2 regions of the Polycladomyces abyssicola genome follow, and region 2 is predicted to be linked to the other one. Evidence: riboswitches for the same ligand, from Rfam matches in the RefSeq annotation. Region 2 holds a riboswitch; the other holds the start of a gene.

Region 1 (9,280 bases), 690 kb from region 2:
TGAGACTGCTGACAAGGTAACAGGTCAAATGAACCTGATTCCCAGGAGAAGACATTGACACTTTATTTCAGAATAAATAGAATAACATAGACAAATCAGAAAAAATGAGGAGGGAAAGTAATGGAATCGACAACACTACATCACGTTCCAGTGCGGGATTGGGAGGAAATCGAGCTGACACCGCCAGATGCGAGCGCAGATCTGATGCGTCGAGCCCGAGAAGCCTTTGATACTTGGCGACGAAAAAGTATTGATGAACGGCTCTCTTTATTGCGCGCCCTGCGTCACCTCATTGTCGACAGGATGGACGAAGGTATGGAGATCATCTCACAAGACACGGGCAAACCAAAAGTGGAAGCACTCACCAGCGACATCCTGACGGTGCTGGATGCCATCCGTCATGCGGAAAAACGGGCCAAACATGCCCTGAAACCAAGAAGGGTGCGTACGCCGATCTCCCTGATCGGTAAACGGTCCGTCGTCACCTACCAACCCCGCGGGGTGGTGTTGGTGATCTCACCGTGGAACTACCCGTTTCAGTTGTCGGTGGTTCCCGTGATCGAAGCGCTGGCCGCAGGCAACGCTGTCATTCTCAAACCATCGGAAGTTACTCCTCGGGTAGGTGCATGGATCGCATCCCTGTTTCGCGAGGCCGGCTTTCCCGAAGGCGTGGTCCAAGTGGCGATCGGTGAAAAGGACTTGGGCGCCCGATTGATCGAGGAACACCCGGATTATATCTTTTTCACCGGCTCAGTACAGACGGGAAAAATCATTCAGCAAGAGGCTGCCAAACGATTGATCCCCACCACACTGGAATTGGGCGGGAAGGACCCGATGATTGTCTTTGCCGACGCCAAGCTGAACAGGGCAGTCCAAGGTGCAGTGTGGGGAGCGCTCACCAACTACGGTCAGGTGTGCATGTCGGTGGAACGGATTTATGTGGAAGAGCCCATTTACGACACCTTTGTGGAAACACTGAAACGGGAAGTAGCACGACTGCGGTCGAACGGCGGAGACGAAACCGATCTCGGTACCATGACAACAGAAATGCAAAAGGAGATCGTCCGCCGTCAAGTGGAGGATGCGGTCGCAAACGGAGCCAAACTGGTCAGCGGCATCCACCCCCGGGACTGGCCGAAATCCGGCGACCTCCGCATTCAACCCATCATCCTGACGGGTGTGGATACCCGATCCGCTGTCATGCGCGAAGAAACATTTGGCCCGGTCATCTGTGTGTTGCCGTTTCGGGACGAGGCGGAAGCAATCCGTGCGGCCAACGATTCCGTCTATGGATTAAGTGCCAGCGTGTGGACGAGTGACATCGCAAAAGCCCGCCGGGTGGCACAATCATTGGAAACAGGCAGTGTCCTCATCAATGACGTTGTTCTTGCCATCGCCAATCCGTACCTCCCGTTCGGTGGGGTGAAGGAAAGCGGGATTGGACGTTATCATGGCGACGAGGGATACCGAATTTTTTGTCATGAAAAATCCCTGCTGATCGACCGCGGTTGGTTGCCCTCGGAGGTTCACTGGTTTCCGTACCAAAACAAGCTCACCCCCTTCCGCACATTGGTGGCCAACCTTTATGGGCGGAAACGATCGTTTTTCCGGTTTATCCGATCCTACCTGACGTTACTGGCAACGTCTTTGCGTGAATCCGGATCAAAAAGGGGATGATACGGGATGGTGCAAACTCGGTTTCTGCGGGAGTTTTTCGGCCATCGCGACATCTGGATCACCGGTATCGTTTTCGCCGCCGGCACCGCATTCACCCTGCCTCATCTCGATCAAGGAGCTGTTTGGGGAGCGCTGGTGCTCGGCATGGTGTTATATGCGCTCAGCGAGTACTTGATTCATCGCTTCTTCTTTCATCTCCCGCCACCAAAGAATCCTTGGCTGTTGCGGTTGTTGCAGCGGTTGCACTATCACCATCACAAAGACCCGGATGACCTTCACCTGTTGTTTTTGCCGATATGGTACAGTTTTCCTCTTGTGGCTACAGTCTCCGGCATCCTGTACGCAGTCTCGGAGGATACTGTCTTCACGGTCGCGTTTACCACCGGTGTGTTGGGTTTCCTCTTATATTACGAATGGTGTCACTATGTGGCACACCGTCCCATCCAGCCGATCACGCCCTGGGGCCGTTGGATGAAAAAGATGCACCTGTGGCACCATTTCAAGAACGAACAATATTGGTACGGGGTAACCAACCCGGTGTTCGACATGGTGATGGGGACGTTCAAAAATGAACGGGAAGCTGATCGAAGCGACTCCGTCCGCGATTTGGAAAAGTCCAATGGATGAAAATCCCATTGTTCTGACGCGATCATTTCGTTATACTCATGGACGAGTGACAATGGAATAAGCCTTCTCCATCTCGCCGCGGTGAGATAGAGGTTGCGGCTTTTATGAGTAGGCCGGTCGAGCTTCAGAGACAGCGAGGAAGCCGGTTGAAAGGAAAAGCCGCCGAAGTCCGCGTCGCATGCTCTGGGCACGCGGGCTGGGCCTGTTACCGAACAGGAACAGGACTGTCACGTCTGGTCGGTTGAAAGCGGACGTGGAGCGCTATCTTGGCGGAAGGTGATACGGATGTTCAATGCCGTCGAGCCTTTCGACGGCATTTTTTATTATGAAAAGGAGTGTGAACACATGAAAGTCACGTCAAATCCATCTTTGCAAGCGGAAAATTCCAACCGCCTGCAGCGGCGGTTGCGTTCCCGACAATTGACCATGATCGCCATCGGCGGTTCGATCGGTACCGGTTTGTTCGTGGCCAGTGGCAACTCCATCCACACGGCCGGTCCCGGCGGAGCGTTGTTGGCCTATCTGGCGGTTGGGTTCATGGTGTACTTTTTGATGACCAGCTTGGGCGAAATGGCGGCATTTCTGCCCGTTTCCGGATCATTCAGCACTTATTCGTCCCGCTTCGTCGATCCGGCGCTGGGTTTCGCCATGGGATGGAATTATTGGTATAACTGGGCGATCACCATTGCGGCCGAGCTGTCCGCGGCGACGCTGGTGATGAAATTCTGGTTCCCCCACAGCTCATCTTTTTTGTGGAGTGCGTTGTTCCTGGCGCTGATGATTGGTCTGAATCTCCTTTCCGTCAAGGGCTACGGTGAATCGGAATACTGGTTTTCACTTATTAAGGTGATCACCGTCATCGTGTTCATCGCCGCAGGGTTGTTGATGATCTTCGGTATCATCGGCGGACAGAAGATCGGTTTCCAAAACTGGCAAATTGGAGACGCACCATTTCACGGTGGTTGGCTGGCCGCACTCAGTGTGTTCATGGTTGCCGGATTCTCATTCCAAGGGACAGAAGTGATCGGAGTAGCCGCCGGAGAAAGTGAAAACCCGCGGGTCAATATCCCCAAAGCGGTGCGGCAGGTCTTTTGGCGTATTCTGCTGTTTTATGTGCTGGCCATTTTCGTCATCAGTCTGCTGATCCCGTACACTGATCCCCGACTGGTGGACAGTAGTGTGGAAAATATCGGCGTTAGTCCGTTCACTATCGTTTTTGAAAAAGCGGGGCTCGCCTTTGCCGCTTCCGTCATGAACGCGGTCATTCTCACCGCCGTGCTCTCTGCCGGCAACTCGGGGATGTACGCTGCCACTCGGATATTGTGGTATATGGCCAAAGAGGGACAAGCTCCCCGCTTTTTAGCCAAGGTCAACGCCAAAGGCATACCGGTCAACGCCTTGATTGTAACGTCTTTGGTCGGGGCTACAGCTTTCCTGGCCTCCGTGTTCGGTGACGGAACCGTGTACGTTTGGTTGCTCAATGCCTCCGGATTGTCCGGGTTTATCGCCTGGTTGGGCATCGCGATCAGCCATTACCGGTTCCGTAAGGCGTACCTCGCCCAGGGACGGGACTTGCGCGATTTGCCTTACGTCGCTAAGTGGTATCCGTTTGGTCCCATATTCGCCTTCGTCCTGTGCATCATTGTCATCGCGGGACAAAACTACGGGGCGTTTACCGGTGACCATATCGACTGGTACGGCATCCTGGTATCCTATATTGGGTTACCGCTGTTCCTTCTCTTGTGGTTGGGCTATAAATGGGTGAAGAAAACGCGCATCGTACCACTGTCCGAATGCCGATTTGACGAAGGCGACGCAGTTTGAGAAGATGGGAATGTTGAGAGTTCGTCACGAAAGGATGATCGCAACGTGTCCCAAGCGCAAATCGGTGTGATCGGATTAGCCGTTATGGGCAAAAACCTCGCATTGAACATAGAAAGCAAGGGATTCTCCGTTGCCGTCTACAACCGGTCTCCGGAGAAAACGGAACAACTCCTGAAGGAGGCCACCGGCAAGCGTCTGAGCGGAGCATTCAGCTTGGAAGAATTCGTCGGCATGCTGGAGCGTCCGCGAAAAATCATCCTGATGGTAAAAGCCGGCGAGCCCACCGACCGCACTTTGGAACAATTGGTTCCGCTGTTGGAAACAGGGGACATCGTCATTGACGGTGGCAACGCCTATTTCCACGACACGATCCGTCGCAGTCGGGAGTTGGCGGCCCGCGGCCTTCATTTTATCGGCGCAGGTATTTCCGGTGGGGAAGAGGGAGCGCTGAAAGGCCCCGCCATCATGCCTGGCGGTGACCGTGAGGCCTTTGCCCAAGTGGAACCGATCCTGACCGCCATCGCGGCCAAGGTAAACGGGGAGCCCTGTACCACCTACATCGGTCCGGACGGTGCCGGTCACTATGTAAAAATGGTGCACAACGGCATTGAATACGGCGACATGCAACTGATCGCCGAAGCCTACCACCTGATGAAGGACGTGCTGGGCCTGAGCAATGAGGAGTTGCACCGTGTATTTGCCGAGTGGAACAAGGGCGAGCTGGACAGCTACCTGATCGAAATCACTGCGGATATTTTCACCAAAGTGGACCCTGAAACCAGCCAATCATTGGTTGATGTGATCCTGGATACAGCCGGCCAGAAGGGAACCGGCAAATGGACCAGCCAAAGCGCGCTGGATCTGGGCGTTCCGCTGTCCATCATCACCCAGTCAGTCTTCTCCCGCTTCCTCTCGGCGATGAAAGCGGAACGGACACGGGCCGCCCAACTGCTGCGCGGGCCGAAACCGGTTGCGGTCGACAACAAGGAAGAATGGATCGAGCGGATTCGCCAAGCACTCTATGCCAGCAAAATCTGCTCTTATGCCCAAGGTTTCGCCCAAATGCGCGCGGCTTCCGAAGCCTACGGGTGGAACCTGGACTACGGTGCGATCGCCAAAATCTTCCGCGGTGGCTGCATCATCCGCGCCCGCTTCCTGCAAAACATCATGGAAGCGTACGAGCGCGACCCTGACTTGGCCAACCTGCTCCTCGACCCGTATTTCCGGGATGTCGTGGAGCGCTACCAGGATGCGTGGCGTCAAGTCGTCACCCTTGCGGTTCAGTCGGGCATCCCGACACCGGCATTTTCCGCCGCACTGGCCTATTTCGACAGCTACCGTATGGAGCGCCTGCCGGCTAACCTCCTGCAAGCCCAACGGGATTACTTCGGAGCACACACGTACCAACGGATCGACAAAGAGGGTGTTTTCCACACCAACTGGCTGGAGGATTAAACGCTCGTTTCTATAAACATGCGGCCTTTTCCCACCCGATCTGCTTCGATGCACGGGGCGCGGGAAAAGGCCGTTTTACCCTATTCTGGATACTAACGATCCCTGGGATTCAATTCAAAGTTTTTCTGGAATTTTTCGGGAGTTTTTCAACTCCCGGTTTTTTTATTTGCAACCATATCTCCTCTTTTCCTTCACCATTGATCCAGGTATTTCAACCTGCTATGCTAAACACAAAAATGTTTTTTATGAAGAGAGTGAGCTTCATATGTCAGATGTGTCGGAAATCCCCATTCGTGAGAAAAATATTGTATTGATAGGATTTATGGGCGTCGGTAAAACAACGGTCGGCCAGCTTGTGGCTAAAAAACTTTATCGTGACTTTATTGATATCGATGAAGAAATAGAAAAAATTTATAATATGTCGGTAACAGACATCTTTAGGAAAATCGGTGAGACAGAATTTCGTCGAGTAGAAAGGGAGCTAATCGTAAATATTTGCAATCACAAGAAATTGAAGATCATCTCCTTGGGTGGAGGTGCTTATTTACAAGAGGAAGTGAGAAAGGTTTGTTTGTCTAAATGCATCGTCTACTTCCTTGATCTATCGTGGGAATCTTGGAAAGAACGACTCCCTTTGATCATCGACAGCCGTCCCGTTCTGCAAAACAAAACGTTACATGAGATTGAAGACCTGTTTTTTAAGAGAAGAAAAGCTTATTCCCTGCATAATTCCAAAATTACCATCAACAATTTGGATGCAGAAACGATCGCCAACAAAATAGTAGAGTCTGTCAAATTCGCCTGGGACATTTATCAACCTCAAGGTGAGTAAGGATCAGTAGAATGATAATAAAAAGGGAACCGTCTTCCCAACCACGGAAGTCGGTTCCCTTTTTCCGGCGGATCAAACTTTCAGGCATGTCCATTCCCTTGCTCATCTTCCTTTGGCAGATTGTACAGTCGCCGTCACCCGCCAACTCGGCTCACACCACACTTCATACCCGACAAGCTGTTCGATATCCAGATCCAACTGCGCTTGCTCCCGCAGGTTCGCAACATGGTTTTTCACATATGTCCGATGTAACATCGCACTTTTCCACCAAGTGATGGTGAGAAAGCGCCGTGCCGACACGTTCCCCGCGAACACACCGCCCAACATCCCGTCGGTTTGCTCCATGGCAGGGTTCCATACCTCCTGCTGCATTTGGAGAAAATGATCTTCCCTCCCGGGCAGTACCCGACAGTCCGCAACGCGGATCAGCTCCGCTTCCATCCATCCGCCTGACTGCAACCTCTCCAGATGGCCGACCGGCAACATCATTTCCATGACGGTAACAGCAATCCGGTCAAACGTCTCCTGTTGACCACCGGATACATAGATCTCATCATGGATCTGATCCATAAACGCCGTATAGCTTTCCCGATCCTTCCACAATCCGACAATGCACGCCTCAGTGTGATCAGCCGCATTCCACCCGCCGAATTGGGCCACAAACCCCTGTACGTCCCGCAGTGCCGACCATCGCTGTTGCTCCCGAGAAAAGGCTTCCCGTTTTTCCTCCGGCACATCGCACACAATCCATTTGATCAGCATGCGAACACTCCTTCTCTTTTATTCCTACGGATTTTTCACACCCACCTGAACCACCTGCTGGAAGGTGGGCCGGTTTACCCATCGCATGTCCGGTGCGGCAAGTAGACCCATGGGCTTTTGCTTGATGGCATCTTGAGCGTCATCATACACCCAATTCTCCACGTCATCGGAATTGTATTCCTTACGAAGACGGTCTGCCGTTATTCTCATCGCCTTCCACAAATCCAACCTGCAAGAGGAGAGATTTCCGTCACCACAGTAAACCGTGTGCCAGGGGTCCTTCACCTTTTCACCCAGAAGCCGACGCAGATCCTTGTTTACATAGGAATAATAACCCTCGAGAAAAGCCGAACCCAAACCGCCCCGCGGCGAATCCTCGAGTACATTGGGCAAGTTCGTTCCACTCAGGGCTTTATCAAACATCACCCTGGTCAGGGTTTCGAAATAAGCATCCCCGATAGCCACGGCCACTGCATCATCATAAATGCCATCTTTGGGGGATGAATCACGCCGGTGTCCCCCGGACTCCACCCATGCAGCCAACCGGTCCCTCATCTCCTGAAGTACGGGATCATTACCGGGGGCTTTTTCTCCCAATACTTTCAACACCCACGGATAAACCTCCTGCGCCTTCAAATCCACCGTCGCTGCGTCCATCATGATGTTAACCATGTCCGCCTTAGTCAGTTTCTTCCCGGAGGATATCATCTTCGCCAACCGCTTGTCCAAATGAAGGGAACGGTGAACGGGACCGTAGCTGAAGTTCGCGTCATTGGCTCGGAAACCGGGAGCCTGTTTATTGTTCCAATTGGCGAAGTATCCCCGTTTGGGGTTGATGTCATGGGGCTGCTCCTCCGGCTTCAGATAATTCCCCGTCCAGTCGTATTCCCCGGTCCCCCATGCAGGAAGATCGGGATCCGTCCTGGGGTCCCGCACGGGACACAGGCAAGAGTGCTTATATGCAATATCCTTTTTGTCCACGTAAAACCAATTGAAGGTGTAATCCACTTTGTCGAACGCCTTTAAAAAAGAAGCGGAACCCTCTCTCATAAAATCCGGATCGTTGATTCGGCGGAAGCCCAGAGCGCTGTTTAATTCTTTGCCGTAAGTGGAGCGCTGGGTGGTTACAGCCACCGGCTCTCCCCTGACGGTTCCCCGGGCATTGACAGGGCCGTAGACAGTCCGTTCCACCTTGATGTCAAAGATAAGACTGTCTTTGGACGGCTCGGGTATTCCTGCGGCCGTGGGTTTAGCAATTTGCCGGTGAGTATAAACGTCCATGGGACGACATTCCCCTTTGTACCAGTAACCCTGGGATTTCATCGTGGGTTTGCCTCCATCCGGCTCGCAGAGTTTAACCACCCACTGATCCACGTTGTCCGCTCCGGAGGAGGTGGCCGACCAGGCATAGTCCCGTCCCCGCCCCAGTTGCACATACATGTTGACCCCAGCAAAACCCACTCCCCGGGCATCAATCCCCGGTCCGTGAACATCTGTCTCCACCAGCAGCTGGGGGCTGAAGTAGCCTGTCTGAGGACCGAATACGGCAATGGGACGTCCCTCTTTGGTGTGTTCTGCATTTACCAGTATCGCATTGCTCATCCCCTTGGGCGCCCTCAAGTCGATCGAACCGAAGGGGCCGTCCGCCACCATCTTCGGCGGTTTCATCTCTTCCAATGTTTTGCCGACGGTTTCCAAGTCGAGTATGGCCGTGGATTTTGGATCGACGGAAGAAGGCTGGTTATAGGGAAAGGATTTTTCCGTCGTCACGGGAGCTTCCACGTCCTCCGCGCTCCGGAAATCCTCCCAGATCGCCCGTCCCTTGTGGGAACCGTGTTTTTGCATTAACTGGGACAGAAATCGGCTACTGGCCACTTCGTTTCCGCCGCCCTTCCCGAAAATCCCGCCGACCAAGCTGGCGATGGCCACACTGTCTTCGAGCTTCCACTCTTTCGGAATCTGCTGGAGGGCGGGATACTCCGCGGGAAGCAAGTTGGGATTCATTCGCGCTTGACGTATAAAAGCGTTCACCCCGTCTATGTAGGCTTCTATGTCTTTGCAGACCTGGGCTGCTTCCTCTCCCTGAAGACAAAGCTCGTTGGC
Region 2 (9,280 bases):
ATTGCGGCACCTGCCAAGCCGGTTTCCCCTGCTGTTGGACCGGGTTAAAGGTAAAAGACGGTTGGAACGGCGACTGGAACTGCGGCCCCGAAGACGGTTGTTGCTGCTGCGACCAACTCGACTGAGCGCCGGAACCGCTGGACGGTGGTGTTGAAGTCTGCTTGGGTTGTTCCCAAGTGCCCGATTGATTTCCTGTTGACGGCTGGTTGGGTTGACCCCATGAAACCGACTGACTTCCCGTCGGCGGTTGCGGTGATGGACTCGGTTGTTGCCACGTTTGTCCCTGCGGATTCAATTCCGGGTTGCCAAATCCAGTGGCAGGTCCCTGTGGCTGAGGAGATTCGTTATAGCCGTGGGTTTGATACCCTTGTCCTTGCCCTTTCCTATTGGCATCCGGAGTCGGCCCGCTTTCCGGGTACAACTCGCCGCGCAGTCGGTTCTGGTAACGATGGGCGATGAAGAGGTTGGAGAAGGTATACAAGACAGTGTCCAAAAGGAATCCCAAAAAGAGGCCGGTGATGCTGTCCGGACCCAAACCCTTTTCGATGGTCCTGGTCATGATCCACTGCACCAACATGACTCCAAACACGCCCAGTCCCGTCACAAAAACATAACCGAAACGGCTGCAGAAAAGTCGGAATGACTGGCTCATCGAGCGTGATACTTTTTCATTGTCAGCGATCATCATGTAAGGTGCAAACATAAACATCATATAGATGATGGCGCCGACGATGGCGGTTAGTAACAGGAAAGTGACGGCCATTCCTGCTTTGCCCGAAACAGCAGAGACAAAAAATACGATAAACAATATGACCGCTGGAATGAAAGCGATGCCCATCAAAACACTCAGACCCAACATCCTGAAAAAGAACCGGAATCCCTGGGAGAAAAACGATCCGACCGAAGGACGACCATGGCAGACTGCAACCACGGACGATCCGACAATACCGGCTGCAAAAAAAATGGCGAAACTCAGCAAGACCAAGCCGATAATGACAATAAAGGATCCCAATGATCCCCAGACTTTACTCAACAATGTGGGATCAAATTCCTTCATGTTCATCAATTGATTCAAGAGGCCGGATTGAATCAGGGGAGCCAACGTAAAAATCCCAACCAAAAAGACAATGATTACACCGATAAGATAGATGGTGAATAGTCCTAACAAGTTGCTGAGAAAGACTTTGGGATAATATCGGCGTAAAACGGATGAGAAAGACTGCATGACAAACCCCCATTTCTATGTAACCGGATTGCCGTATCGCGAATTCCATATATCGGCTGTTTTGATGGAATTCATGCGATCAATCTCTATTTTACCTGTTATTATGCTGAATGGAAGCGAATTTTTCTTATTTTATAAGCAAAAATCACATCTATTTTGATGAGAAGCTTCGTCCCCCTTGAAGTTGGTGTAAAATATTTGTGAAGGAGACGGAAATGCGAACAAGGAGCGGAAGGGAGGAAAACGATGCGGCAAACCATCAAGGAAAAACTGCCGTTCCTGCCCGATCAGCCCGGTTGTTATCTGATGAAAAACGAAGCCGGTGACATCATCTACGTCGGCAAGGCCAAAAGCCTGAAAAACCGGGTGCGATCGTATTTCACCGGCAGTCATGATGCCAAGACCCAACGGTTGGTCTCGGAGATCGCCGATTTTGAATATATCGTGACGGGGAGCCCGATCGAGGCGCTCATCTTGGAGTGCAACCTGATCAAGAAGCATCGTCCCCGTTACAACGTCATGCTTAAAGATGACAAATCCTATCCGTATATCCGATTGACGAAGGAACGGCACCCCCGTTTGGAAGTCACACGCCGGGTACGGAAAGACGGATCCAAATATTTCGGCCCGTACCCGAACGCGGGAGCGGCACAACAGACAAAAAAGCTGCTGGACAAGTTGTATCCGCTCAGAAAATGTAAAACGCTGCCCAAGCGTGTCTGTCTGTATTACCATTTGGGGCAGTGTCTGGCGCCTTGCGAGTACCCGGTCGACCCTCGTCAGTATGAGGAGATGACAGCGCAGATCGTCCGTTTCTTAAACGGGGGGTACCAAGAGGTACAACGTGATCTGCGGCGCAAAATGGAAGAGGCAGCCGAATCGCTGGATTTCGAGCGGGCCAAGGAGTATCGGGATCTGATTCGGCATATCGAGACGATCATGGAGAAACAGACGATCACGTTCCAGGACCATGTGGACCGGGATGTGTTCGGGTACGCCCACGACAAAGGGTGGATGTGCGTACAGGTGTTTTTCGTCCGTCAAGGCAAACTGATCGAACGGGACGTATCCATTTTTCCGCATTACAATGAACCGGAGGAAGATTTTCTTTCGTTTGTCACGCAGTTTTACCATGACAACCCGGCACTTCCCAAGGAGATTTTCCTGCCGGTCGAAGTTGACCCCGAGTGGTTGCGCGAATGGTTGAACGGCGTTCATGTCCATGTTCCGCAACGGGGACTGAAGCGAAAGCTGGTTGAGATGGCGCAGGAGAACGCACGGATCGCTCTGGAAGAGCGGTTCCGACTGATGGAGCGGGATGAAGAGCGGACGCAGCGAGCGATCCGACAGCTGGGTGAAGCACTCGGGATCGGTGTGCCGCGACGGATCGAAGCGTTCGACAACTCCAACATCCAGGGAACTGATCCCGTTTCGGCGATGGTAGTATTTCTTGACGGCAAACCTGCCAAGCAGGAATACCGCAAATTCAAGATCCGTACGGTGGACAAACCGGATGACTACGAAACCATGCGTGAGGTGATTCGTCGCCGGTACACACGGGTGTTGAAAGAGGATCTGCCGTTACCTGACTTGATCCTTGTCGACGGCGGTCGCGGGCAGATGGCGGCGGCACGGGATGTGTTGGAAAATGAATTGGGTTTGTATATCCCCGTCGGTGGGATGGTGAAAGACGATCGGCACCGGACTGCGAGATTGTTGGCGGGTGATCCTCCTGAACCGGTCGATTTGCCCAGAGGTAGCCAGGAATTTTATTTGCTGCAGCGAATTCAGGAAGAGGTTCATCGATTTGCTGTCGCGTTTCACCGAAAAACTCGTGCCAAGACAGCATTTCGCTCTAAACTGGACGACATTCCGGGTGTGGGGGAAAAACGAAAACAGATGCTGTTCCGCCATTTCGGCTCGATTGAAAACATGAAAAATGCCACAGTCGAAGAATACCGAAAAGCGGGGATCGGCGACAAACTGGCACGCACCATCATTCAGGCGTTGCGGCAAGACGAGGAATCGGAACATGATGCGATTACGCAATGACCGAGGTACGAGCGTGATCGTGCTTGCCGGCGGCGCTTCCTCCCGTATGGGTACGGACAAAGCGATGCTGCCGATCGAAGGAGTCCCCGTCATCCGCCACATCGTGGAGAAATTGAGCCCCATCGGACCGGTGATGGTAGTAACAAACCATCCCGAGCGGTATCGCTGGCTGGAGGTGCCCATGGTGAAGGACCGTGAACAGGGCAAGGGGCCGCTCGCGGGTTTGCATGCGGGTTTGTCGGTGTCTGTGAGCGAAACCAATCTCGTCGTGGCTTGCGACATGCCGTTCGTCTCACGGAGAGCGGCTGTATGGTTGTTGTCCAGATTGGGGAATGCCTTTGCTTGTGTGCCCACGCTGGGGGGGCGGCCGCATCCGTTGTTTGCAGTGTATCGAAAGTCATGCTTGTCCGCGTTGGCGCGATGTTTGCGCGAGGGAAAATTGCAGGTTCGCCGGTTCTTGTCGGAGGTGCCGACCCGTTTTGTATCCCTGGAAGAAGCGGGTCTGGGTGAAGAGGCGGAACTTTGCGTCTGGAATATGAACCGTCCGGAGGATTATCATCAGGCGTTGCATATGGCGCAAGCAGAGAGCTCTTTCGCGGATAAACGGGATGACGGCCCGTCCGAAAAGTGATCATTCCCCCCGCGGCGGGTTCAATATCAATTGACTTAATGTGATTAGCGACTTTATCGTCATCCGTGGATCAGATCACTCGCTTATTCCGTACGGGGTTTCCCGGGATCGCATGCAGGTGGTTCGACACGGGTCACTTGGGCCAATTTGTGAAGATAGTAGCATTCTTCGCGGAACATGTGATCCGGGATCAGTGCCGGTATGGCGTCCAGTACGGTATGATGCAATTCCATCTCTTCCAGTTCAAGCAAAAAAGCTTGGAACAGGCGGATCTCCATCTCCACTTCGTGATTGAACCGGGAAAGGGCGGGGAAATCGCGGAGACACGTCCGCAAATAGCCGGCCATCTCCAGCGCTTTGAGATAATAGGCGTCAAAATGCCTGACAAAATCTCGGCTTTTTTTCTTCAGTCGCCGTTCCACCCCGTCCAGTCTCCCGTCCAACGCATTTGCATGTCCGGCGGCATCCGGTAACCAAACGAGATGGTGATGGATCGGATGAAGCGGGGGAGGCGGTTCTTTTTTTTGGAGATAATGGAGAATACGGAGATATTCCTCCACTTCATTCACCATGTGATTGAGAAATGTGGGAGTCATGCCCAGTGCGATTTCGCCGATCAGGTGACGTTGGAGCAAATGCAGTTTAAACGTCCGAATATCTGATGCGGCCCGACAAGCCAGACGGCTGAATTCAGCAGGGTCGGTATCCGCCGGACGACGTGCTTGGTTCAGCAAAGCGTCCATCCGCTCGATGAAGAATTCGGCTCGACGCACTTCTTTTTTCTCCCGGGGGGACAGGTTGTCCGTCAGAAATCGTGCGTGATCCCCCAACACCTGCAGCCAAAAACGATGTTCCCACCAGGCCGACCTCGTCCATTCCCCATGACCCATCTGAAATCCTCCTTTCTCAGCCAACATATGTGTTGAGAGGCTTGGGTCATACCGGATCGGTTTCATCCAGGTGGAAGATCAGGTACAATCAGAGTACTTGGGCCGAAATGATGGGAGGATGTAGGATGGCAGAACGGAAACGCCAACGCCTGGACAAAATCTTGTCCAACATGGGGTACGGTACGCGTAAGGAAATCAAGAAACTGATCAAAGCGGGATATGTGACCGTCAACGGTGAATGGGCGGATGATCCTGGCATGCATGTTGATCCGGATAATGATGTAATTGAAGTGGATGGCGAACGTGTCATCTATCGTCGGTATATCTATTTGATGATGAACAAGCCGCAGGGGGTGCTGTCCGCCACCGAGGATCGAGAAAGCGCGGTGGTGGTGGATTTACTGCATCCTGAGCACGCCTTTTTTGAGCCGTTTCCGGTAGGCAGGCTGGATAAGGACACGGAGGGCCTGCTGTTGTTGACCAATGACGGCAAACTGGCGCACCGGCTGCTGTCTCCAAAAAAGCACGTACCGAAGACGTATTACGCGGAAGTGGAAGGAGCGGTGACCGATGCCGATGTCAAAGCGTTCGCCCGTGGCGTAACATTGGACGATGGTTACCGCACCCTGCCCGCCGAACTGAAAGTGTTGCAATCGGGTCCGAAATCCGAAGTGGAACTGACCATATACGAAGGCAAATACCATCAGGTGAAACGCATGTTCCAGGCGGTGGGAAAGCGCGTCACCTATTTGAAACGCATCGCCATGGGACCGTTGCCGTTGGACCCGAGTTTGGATCCGGGAGAGTACCGTGAGTTGACCGAAGAGGAAGTCGCGGCGCTGAAAGGAGCGGAATCCGGCTCTCCGGCGTGAGAAAGGGGAGGCCGTCTCACCAAAAGAGTTTGTATAAACATGCAACAAAGTGATTGGCAAAATCCCCATTTTGTGTTACAATGCATGAAAACCTTGAAAACAACTGAATCCAAAAGTTTTCCTCACTGCACACATGTGGAGTAGAGGTCGCGGAGCTTCAAGAGTACCTGTCGGGAGGGCCGGTCCCCGACGATCGGCAGGGAAAGGGGAGTCCGCCGAAGTTTCTCTCCTTGCCGGGAGGGGAGGAGCTGGGGTTGTCGCCGAACAGGGGCAACACTGTCACGGGAACATATCGCGTCCCGTGGAGCACTATCTCACAGGGGACAGGTGAGGCTGGACTTGCCGCGTGCATACACAAGGCGACAGCTGTCATCTCCGCTGTCGCCTTTTTGTATACCGCGCATCCCCTGCAATCACGAAAGGCGGGAGAGGAGCCGATTGATACGATGGGTATTGTAGTACAAAAATTTGGCGGGACATCTGTAGGCAGTATCGAACGGATTCGCAATGTGGCACGAAGAATCAGGGAAGTGCATTCCCAAGGGCACGAGGTGGTGGTCACCGTCTCGGCGATGGGCAAACAGACGGACGAGCTGGTGGCGCTGGCGGGGCAAATCACTGACGACCCGTCCCCGCGGGAAATGGACATGTTGCTGACGACGGGCGAGCAGATTTCGATTGCTCTTTTGACCATGGCGTTGCACGAATTAGGCTTGCCCGCGCGTTCTTTCACCGGATGGCAGGCGGGTATGGTGACGGATGCCGTACACGGGAAAGCCCGCATCAAGCGGATCGACACGGAGAAGATTCGTCAATGTTTGGATCGCGGCGAAATCGTTGTCGTTGCCGGATTTCAGGGAATCAGTGAGGACGGGGAGATCACCACGCTGGGGCGCGGAGGCTCGGATACAACCGCTGTGGCGTTGGCTGCGGCGTTGTCTGCGGATTATTGCGAGATCAATACAGACGTGACTGGCGTGTTTACGACTGATCCGCGTATTGTCCCGCAAGCGCGGAAATTGGATGAAATCTCGTTCGATGAAATGCTGGAGCTGGCTAATCTGGGAGCGGCAGTTCTCCATCCCCGCTCCGTTGAGTGCGCCATGAAACACAATGTGCCGTTGGTGGTCCGTTCCAGCTTTACCGAGGAACCGGGAACTTGGGTAAAGGAGAGTGTCACAATGGAAGATACGTTGCAAGTGCGCGGCATTGCCTACGATCTCAACGTCGCCCGGATCAAGGTGTTGGGCTTGCCTAACCGGGTGGAGACGCTGTCCCGGTTGTTCGGTCTTTTGGCCGACGCCCACATCAATGTGGACATGATTGTGCAGAGCGAACATGACGCTGAAGTAGTCGATGTGGCTTTCAGTGTGGGCGAAGACGAATGGAAGCAGGCAAGGAACGTGATCGAGCAGAATCGCGAGACACTGGGATACGTCAAATTGATCTCGGAAACGGGATTGGCCAAGGTATCCGCAGTGGGTGCGGGCATGGTCACCAACCCGGGTGTGGCGGCACGGATGTTTACGGCTTTGACGGATGCGGGTATCCGGATCAAAATGGTAAGCACATCCGAAATCAAAATTTCTTGCGCGATTGCGCGGGAACGCGCGAAAGATGCGGTTCGTGCATTGCATACCGCATTTGGTTTGGATGTGAATATACAACAAGAAGTAACGTCTCCTGCGGGTGTGTGATGAAGTTCGGGCGGAGCGATGACTTGCATCCGGCAACAGGTACCGGACGGTGTCCGATATCTGCCGGAAAGGGTAGCCTGTTTCTCACAAGCGACCTTTGAGCTGAAGCGACACGGGATCACCCGAATCTAAAGCGTGTTTGTCAAATGGTGAAAAGGGAGAACCCTTTCCCCAGAAAGTGACTTCACCACGTGGGGAACAAGGTGGGGAAAGGGTTTTCGTAGAGTTACCGCTTTTTGCACTATTGATATACCAGACATGCGGTTAGTCGGATTTCAATCGGAAACATCATGACTTTTTTCTGACATCCCAACGTGAAAAGGGGATCGGAGGTTGGTGTGATCACGGGGCTTTACCCGTAGGTCACTCGACCTATCCGGTTTCTACTTTCGTTGGGATGTATTCATTTGTGAAATAAATTGAAAATTGGGTAGAGATGAAGGATTTTTTCTATTGAGACGGAATATAGTTAAAGGGACAGTATAGGTCATTCGCCCAGGTGCGGACAGGTTGTTCATTGTTTTCTTGTTATCCATCCTAATCGGAACGGGTGATCCGTTCGAGATTGCAAGATTCAAGGGGGTCTGTCTATGAAAAGATGGGTGGCAACAACAACCGCAATCCTCATGGTACTCAGCATGGTGTTGCTGGCTGCTTGCGGTAAGGGCGACAGCAACGCCATGGCGGAAAAACAGGTACTTAACGTAGGTTACATCGTCAGCGAACCACCTGCGCTCGACCCGTTAAAAGCCACGGACGATCAGTCGGGTTTGATTCTTCGTCATATCATGGAAGGGCTGGTTCGTGTCGACAAGAACGGTAAAGTGGAGCCGGGTATGGCCACCAATTGGGATGTCATGGACGGCGGGAAGAAAATCGTCTTTCACCTCCGGGACGCCAAATGGTCCAACGGTGATCCGGTGACCGCCCATGACTTCGAATTTGCTTGGAAGCGCCTGCTCGATCCGAAAAATGCGGCTGAGTACGCCTATCAGCTGTTTTATCTGAAAAACGGGGAAGCGTACAATTCCGGTAAAGCCAAAGCGGAGGATGTGGGCGTCAAGGCACTGGATGACAAAACACTGGAAGTGACTTTGGAAGCGCCGGTACCGTATTTCGTGACGCTTACCTCATTTTATCCGTTTTTTCCGGTGAACAAAAAAGTAGTGGAAAAGGACCCGAATTGGGGAACGAATGCTAAAACCTACGTCAGCAACGGACCGTTCCTGCTCAAAACGTGGGTGCATGATAAAAAAGTGGAGATTGTGAAAAACCCGAATTACTGGAACGCCAAACGCATCAAACTGAGCCAGATCAACTTCCCGTTTGTCGGGGAAGAACAGACCGAGTACCAGATGTATGTCTCCGGATCCCTGGACATCAACCGAAACGTGCCCAACGATTTGGCACCGAAACTGATCAAAGAGAAAAAGGCGAAGGTCAACAAAGATCCATCCATGTATTTTTACGTGTTCAACACCAAGAAAAAACCGTTTGACAACGTGAAAATCCGCAAAGCCTTCTCTTTGGCCATCGACCGGGAAGCGATCGTGAAGGATGTCCTCGGTCAGGGACAAACGCCGGCCACCGGTTGGGTACCGTGGGGCATCCCGGACTTTGCGCAAAACAAGGAGTGGGTCCAAACCCATGACCCGTACATCCAACCCAAAGCCAATCCGGCCGAAGCCAAAAAGCTGCTGCAGGAAGGTATGAAGGAAGCGGGCATCTCGAAACTGCCGGAGATCACCATCTCGTACAACACTAATGATGGGCACAAAAAGATCGCCGAAGCGGTCCAGCAAATGTGGAAGCAAAATCTGGGTGTCAACGTGAAGCTGGCCAACATGGAGTGGAAAGTGTTCCTGGATAACCTGACTCAAGGCAACTTCCAGGTCGCCCGTTACGGTTGGTAC

The links. Region 2 has a riboswitch for lysine ahead of KI215_RS04835 (aspartate kinase). Riboswitches for the same ligand answer to the same signal wherever they lie in the genome.
Region 1: it holds a riboswitch for lysine, as region 2 does, so the genes downstream of both, KI215_RS01365 (amino acid permease) here and KI215_RS04835 (aspartate kinase) in region 2, are expected to answer to the same signal.

Annotation. Positions count from the first base shown of each region.
Region 1 is NZ_AP024601.1:258,311-267,590, reverse strand. Features, by position in the region: gene KI215_RS01375 (aldehyde dehydrogenase family protein) at 121-1,677, shown strand; gene KI215_RS01370 (sterol desaturase family protein) at 1,687-2,304, shown strand; lysine riboswitch at 2,384-2,576, shown strand; gene KI215_RS01365 (amino acid permease) at 2,650-4,128, shown strand; gene gndA (NADP-dependent phosphogluconate dehydrogenase) at 4,174-5,583, shown strand; gene KI215_RS01355 (shikimate kinase) at 5,849-6,415, shown strand; gene KI215_RS01350 (YdbC family protein) at 6,518-7,177, opposite strand; gene KI215_RS01345 (penicillin acylase family protein) at 7,202-9,280, opposite strand, start outside.
Region 2 is NZ_AP024601.1:948,031-957,310, forward strand. Features, by position in the region: gene KI215_RS04810 (hypothetical protein) at 1-1,225, opposite strand, end outside; gene uvrC (excinuclease ABC subunit UvrC) at 1,472-3,277, shown strand; gene mobA (molybdenum cofactor guanylyltransferase) at 3,258-3,908, shown strand; gene KI215_RS04825 (DUF2935 domain-containing protein) at 3,992-4,798, opposite strand; gene KI215_RS04830 (pseudouridine synthase) at 4,924-5,670, shown strand; lysine riboswitch at 5,804-5,990, shown strand; gene KI215_RS04835 (aspartate kinase) at 6,117-7,367, shown strand; gene KI215_RS04840 (peptide ABC transporter substrate-binding protein) at 7,958-9,280, shown strand, end outside.